Regions from separate parts of the Bacillus sp. TL12 genome, predicted to be linked through region 2. Evidence: a T-box and tRNA genes for the amino acid it is inferred to sense, from the RefSeq annotation. Region 2 holds a T-box; the other holds one or more tRNA genes.

Region 1 (3,419 bases), on a different contig from region 2:
CATCCACGATCATTTCTGAGAATACATCTCTCTTTTGTAAGCGCTTCAATTGAAGTGAAAGACACTCCTGAATATTACGCGCTCCCACCCCTGCTGGCTCTAACGACTGAACGAGCTCCATAGAGCGTTCTACTACATCAATAGGTGCGGTTAGTAACTCTGCTAATTCTTCATTCGTTTCTTGTAAATAACCATTTCCATCCATGTTCATAATGATGAAAGAAGCTGTTTTTCGCTGTTCTTCATCTATTTTATAATACTGTAATTGATCTAATAAATGTTGCTGAATCGACGTAGAATCTACACTGTAAATCTCCATTTGGTTATCGACTTGTTTGCTTGTACTTTTACTTTTGCTTGAACTCTTTTTCTTTTCCCGCTCAAAGCCATTTAACTCAATAAGGGGATTCTCCATCGATTGCTCATACAAAAACTCCGATAATTCCTGCACATTATATTGGAGCATTGTAATCGCTTGTCTTAATTCTTGTGTCATGGCCAAACGTAAGCTTTGTTCTTGTAAAAGACTTGCCTTCAATCTAATCTCCCCCTTGTTTCTATTGTACAATAAGTTTGGTAAAAGGAGAATCCTGCGCAGATACCCATTCCAAAATATTATTAATTTATATGTATTAATGACGTTTACATCTTACAACTGCAAATTGAATAATATTGAAAGAAAATAATAAAAAGTATGTAAATACGGATAAAAAGACATAAACCCTTTCTTTTTTGAATGGAATAGATGATCCAATCATGCATAGTGGCGGTCAGGGCCCTATTTCGCCCCATGCCTCGTTAAAACAGAAAGATATAACGAGTGAAGATCTTTTTTTGTTTCCACGGCCGTGAGTTAGGTGACGGGAAGTCGAAATAAATTGACGAAATGACCTAAAACCTTTCTTTTTTGGGTGGAAGAGAGGATCCAATCATGCATAGCAGCGGTCAGGATCTTATTTCGCCCCATGCCTCGTTAAAACAAAAAGGCATAACGAGTGAAGATCTTTTTTTGTTTTCATAGAAGTGACGTATACGTTTGAAAATCAAAATAACTAAACAGAAATTTTATTACCTAATACCAATACTAACTCTTATAATTAGATATAACAAGATAGAATCGCTTGTGACGAGATAATCATTGTGTATATTGTCGAACAGTCGATATGGTGTGCCGAATCACCGATATATCTTGATAAGCGCTCAATAAAAAAAGTCCTAACTTACAAATGTAAGTTAGGACTTTTTGACGCGCCCAGAGGGATTCGAACCCCCGACAGACGTGGTACCGGAAACCACCGCTCTATCCAACTGAGCTATGGGCGCATGAATAATATACTGGTAATTATATCTCCTTATGTCAATGTACGCAACTACTATTACGCAAAAAAGCTCCCTCCCATTTCTTCAAAAAAACGTCACCAACCTAAATTTGGAAATCATATTTTCACCCCTATTCACAAATCATAACCTTTGAATTCATATTCCATAAGGAGGCTTCATTCGATGACTGTAATTACAAAATTAAAACAAACTGTCGCTGGGTTAAAAAGTGCACAAGCAAGCTTAGAGGGGTTCGCTCTTGATACGGACAACCAACAAGCGAAGCAACTTTTTCAAACAGCTGCGCAGCAAACACAATCCGTTATTGATACTTTAAATCCACGTGTTGAAGAAGTTCAGCAAGAAGAGCCTCAATACGGACAACAATAAATGAAAGTGCCGTTTTATCTTATGGTACACACTTTTTGAGAAACAGAAAAAGGATGATGCTATATCATCCTTTTTCACTCAAATTACATAAAGCAATAGAAATGGAATGATTGCAATGCGAAAATTTAGCACAATTGCCGTGTTATTTATACTCTTACTAGGCTTAACAACAGGATGTACTCATTCTTTAGATAAAGAAGTAAAACAAGAAACTCATAAGAAAACAAAGAAAAAAGAAGAACCGCAGTTAACGAAGGTAAGTATGGAAGAATCTTTTAATCAATCTATATCACATGACGCGAAAAAAAGAGTACTTGCCATGGAAGAAATACTAGAAGCTAGAGCTGCTAACTCTAACACAGATCTTTATGTAGCTGTTAAACCTGAGCATCATGAACGGTTTCAGTTAAAACCATTAAAGTCAAAAATCAAAAAAAAATTTAAAAAAGAGAACCCTACTTTCAATGTCTATGTCAGTACGGATCAAAAGATTTTCATCCTATTAGATAAGCTGGAAAACAAAATTAAGAAAAAAGAAGCCGATAAAGAATACATTAAAAAGAAATTAAAGACAGTTCACGCAGAAATGAACTCTGATACTTAATTGTATGTTCTTTAAAGGAAAAGGAAGGATTCACATGCCAAGTAAAGATAAAGACTTAACACCAGTACAACAAGAATATAAAAAATTTGAGCAACAACGCGAACCGAAAAGACCCGTTTTAAAAAATTGCATAAAAGCTTTTTTTGTAGGTGGTTTTATTTGTTTAATCGGGCAACTCATCTCAACCTTTTATATTACCTATTTTGATTTTAGTGAAAGGTCGGCCGGAAACCCTACTGTAGCAACACTGATTTTTATTTCTATGCTACTTACGGGATTTGGCGTATATGACCGTCTCGCACAATTTGGAGGTGCTGGTACCGCTGTACCTGTTACCGGATTTGGAAATTCTGTTATATCCGCTTGTATTGAACATAAGACAGAAGGCTTTGTCCTTGGAGTAGGTGGCAACATGTTTAAATTGGCGGGATCCGTGATTTTATTTGGTGTATTCGCCGCTTTTGTTATCGGCCTTATTAAAACCATCCTTATCCAATTGGGAGGGCTGTAAATGCTACAAGGACACCGAACATGGGTATTTGAAAATAAACCGGTCATCATCTCAACAGGGGTTATCGGAGGTCCATTTGAAGCAAAGGGAAAAATCCCCGAAGACTTTGATGCCCTTCATGAAGATTTATGGCTTGGGCAAGATTCTTATGAAAAAGCACATAAAGTGTTATTTGAAGAAGCTTGCAGTCGCGCAACCGAAAAAGCCAAGCTTCGAAAAGAAGATATTCAGTTCATTTTAGCAGGTGACCTTATCAACCAAATTACGCCCTCTAGCTTTGCTTGCCGTACGCTCGGCGCTCCCTATATTGGATTATTTGGTGCTTGTTCTACTTCTATGGAAGGGCTTGCCCTCGGTGCAAGTATTGTAAATGCAAAAGGAGCAAAATATTTATTAACAGGTGCATCCAGTCACAATACCGCTGTTGAAAAACAATTTCGCTATCCTACTGAATATGGCGGACAAAAACCACCTACTGCTCAATGGACCGTCACAGGAGCTGGTGCCGCTCTTTTGAGCGATCAAGGAGAAGGACCACGTGTTACATCAGCGACAATTGGTCGAATTGTCGATATGGGTTTAACCGACCCTTTT
Region 2 (3,419 bases):
GTACGAAGAAGCTTGATAAAAAAGGTGCAGTGAAGTTTGTTTCTTTTCGTGATAAAGATGTTGTAAAGGAATATCATCTTTCCAAAGAGCTGCAAGGAAAGATGGAACAAAGACTTTACATTTTACAAAATCATAAATGGTATGATGGGATTGGTAGTGTATATGTATTAGCCAAGGCTGTGCCATCATACTGGTTTGCGGTTCCTTTTATTAAGTTATCTATTTTACTTGGATTTGGAAATAAAGTGTATAATTATATTGCTAATAATAGAAAACTGGTACCTGTTGGGCACTGTCATGAAGGGGTTTGTGAAATTCCTTCAAAAAAATGAAAACATTGCTATCTTTCTTTTGCACCTATTATAAGAGCGTGATATGATGAATTTGGAATGAAAGTTGAAGGAGAGATTACAAGATGTCAAATGCATACGAAGAATATATGCGTCAAATGGTAATTCCCATGCGCCAAGAGCTAGTGCGTGCTGGATTTGAAGAATTAACTACAGAAGAAGCTGTAACAGAATATATGGAAAATGCGACAGGTACAACATTAGTGGTTGTAAACTCTGTTTGCGGCTGTGCAGCTGGTTTAGCTCGTCCATCAGCTGGTCAAGCGGTTGTACGTTCTGAGAAACAACCTAATCACCTTGTAACTGTATTTGCAGGTCAAGATAAAGATGCAACTGCAAAAATGCGTGAGTACTTCGGAGAAATTCCACCGTCTTCACCATCTATGGCATTATTAAAAGGAAACGAAGTTGTTCACTTCATTCATCGTCATGAAATTGAAGGTGCAACAATGGAAGAGATTATTAATAACTTAGAACAAGCTTTTGAAAAGCATTGCTAAAAAAGGGGGAGTGATTCTCCCTTTTTTCTTTATATATGAGGTGAAATGATGATTGTAACAACAGCAGGACGAACGAATGAGGAAATGACAACTTATGCAAAAGAGGTAGCGGAAGAATTACAATGCTCTTTTGTAGTACGTAACGATGTATCTGTGTCCAAACTACATGAACAGTTTGGCCAAGATATACTTGTCGTAGGAAAGAATCGGTTAGCAATTTATCCAAAAGGTACGGAAGAATCTTTCTTTTTCCATCCTAATTCTGCAATGTTTCGTGTGAAAAGATTAATGCGTGGAGAACATGATCCATTTGTAGAAGCTGCAAAGTTAGAAAAAGGAATGACGGTGTTAGATTGTACGCTTGGCATGGCATCGGATAGCATTGTAGCGAGTTATATTGTTGGAAAAGAGGGATCTATAACAGGTCTTGAAGGAAATCGCTATATGGCTTATATAATGAATAAAGGCTTAAAGCAGTGGTGTGCGGGGATACTAGCAATCGAGGAAGCAATGCGTAGAATTAGAGTGAAACAAACCGAACATTTTGATTTTCTAAAGAACTGCGAAGACGATAGTTATGACGTTGTGTATCTGGATCCGATGTTTGAAGAAACAGTAATTGAATCTGATGGAATTCGAGGTTTAAAACACTTTGCTTTATATAATGATATTACAGATGAAACGATTGCAGAAGCAAAGCGTGTTGCTAGGAAACGTGTTGTTTTAAAAGATCATTTTCGTAGTACACGATTTGAACGACATAACTTTTTTGTCCATAAGCGAAAAAGTGCAAAATTTCATTTTGGTGTAATTGAACCTTGCTAATTATTTGAAAAGATGTATAATAAGCAATAATCAATCATATAGGATGTCGTAGATGAAGAGAGTAGTCTGGTTCAGAAGTAAAGCGAGCTAGGGATGGTGCGAGCCTAGTACGGAGAAACGGATGAAACGCACTTCGGAGACGCTGCTTGAAATGAATAGTAGAGTAAGCCGGGGCCCCCTGTCCTCGTTATCAACGGGAAAGTGGTTCTTCGGAACAACAAGGGTGGTACCACGGGTGATAACTCGTCTCTTTTTTAGAGGCGAGTTTTTTGTGTTTTAAAAAATAAGGAGGGAGTAACATGAAATATAAAATTAAATTTGCAAAAAGTTTATTTGAAGTAATTGAATCAGAATTATTACTGGAACAGATTATAGATCTAATTGAAACTCCGAAGCAAGATGAATTCGGAGACGCAGCATTCCCTTGTTTCATGCTTGCCAAGCAATATAAAAAAGCACCAGCAATTATCGCGAAAGAAATCGCTGAGAACTTAAATGATTCATTTTTTACAAAAGTAGAGGCAGTTGGACCATATGTGAATGTATTTTTCAACCGTCATATCGTAAGCGATGATGTATTAAAAACGATTTTAGCTGAAAAAGAAGAATATGGACAGGGGCATTTTGGGCGAGAAAAAACAGTAGTAATTGATTACTCTTCACCAAATATCGCGAAACCGTTCTCCATGGGACATTTACGTTCAACGATGATCGGCAACTCTTTAAAACATATCGCTAAAAAGTGTGGATATGAAGTTGTAGGAATCAATTATATTGGTGATTGGGGAACGCAGTTTGGAAAATTAATTACCGCATATAAAAAATGGGGAAATGAAGAGCTTGTAAAAGAAGATCCGATTCGTGAATTATTCAAATTATATGTTCACTTCCATGAAGAAGTGAAAGAGAACCCAGAGCTAGAAGAAGAAGGTCGTGCATGGTTTAAGAAATTAGAAGATGGTGATGAAGAAGCGGTCTTCTTATGGAATTGGTTCCGTCATGAATCTTTAAAAGAGTTCTCTCGTATTTATGAACTTCTTGGTGTTGAATTTACGAACTTCCAAGGAGAGGCTTTCTATAATGATAAAATGGATGACTTTGTTGAAACCTTAGAAGAAAAAGGATTATTAGAAGAATCAGATGGAGCACAAGTTGTTAATTTAGAAAAAGAAGATATGCCGCCATGTTTAATTAAAAAATCAGATGGAGCCACGCTTTATGCAACCCGCGATTTAACAGCGGCACTCTATCGTCAAAACACATATGAATTTGATAAAGCGCTATATGTAGTAGGCGCAGAACAAAGCTTGCACTTTACACAATTTTTCACCGTATTAAAGAAACTCGGTTATAACTGGGTAGATGGGATGGCACATGTACCATTTGGACTCATTTTAAAAGATGGTAAAAAAATGTCCACACGTAAGGGGAAAGTTGTATTACTTGAGGAAGTATTAGAAGAAGCGATTACGCTTGCAGAGCAAAATATCGAAGATAAGAACCCGAACTTAAAGCAAAAAGAAGAAGTTGCAAAACAAGTGGGTGTCGGGGCAGTCATTTTCCATGATTTGAAAAATGAACGTATGCACAATATTGAATTCTCTTTAGAAAAAATGCTGAAATTCGAAGGGGAAACAGGACCATATGTTCAATATACACATGCACGTGCTTGCTCCATTTTACGAAAAGAAAATGTTGAATTTGAAACAGAATCGTTTGCGCTAAACGATGATCATAGTTGGAG

The links. A T-box is a leader RNA that pairs with one kind of tRNA and senses whether it is charged. The one in region 2 lies ahead of argS (arginine--tRNA ligase), so its partner is inferred to be a tRNA-Arg.
Region 1: it has a tRNA-Arg gene. The T-box ahead of argS (arginine--tRNA ligase) is inferred to sense a tRNA for this amino acid. The anticodon was not compared.

The regions. Positions count from the first base shown of each region.
Region 1 covers NZ_JAJJBY010000023.1:38,126-41,544, forward strand. The annotation lists gene rpoN (RNA polymerase factor sigma-54) at 1-538, opposite strand, end outside; tRNA gene LOK41_RS19140 (tRNA-Arg) at 1,248-1,323, opposite strand; gene LOK41_RS19145 (DUF1657 domain-containing protein) at 1,504-1,710, shown strand; gene LOK41_RS19150 (YhcN/YlaJ family sporulation lipoprotein) at 1,826-2,314, shown strand; gene spoVAC (stage V sporulation protein AC) at 2,349-2,825, shown strand; gene spoVAD (stage V sporulation protein AD) at 2,826-3,419, shown strand, end outside.
Region 2 covers NZ_JAJJBY010000004.1:188,483-191,901, forward strand. The annotation lists gene LOK41_RS06020 (thiol-disulfide oxidoreductase DCC family protein) at 1-332, shown strand, start outside; gene LOK41_RS06025 (BrxA/BrxB family bacilliredoxin) at 416-850, shown strand; gene LOK41_RS06030 (class I SAM-dependent methyltransferase) at 899-1,675, shown strand; T-box leader at 1,716-1,929, shown strand; gene argS (arginine--tRNA ligase) at 1,975-3,419, shown strand, end outside.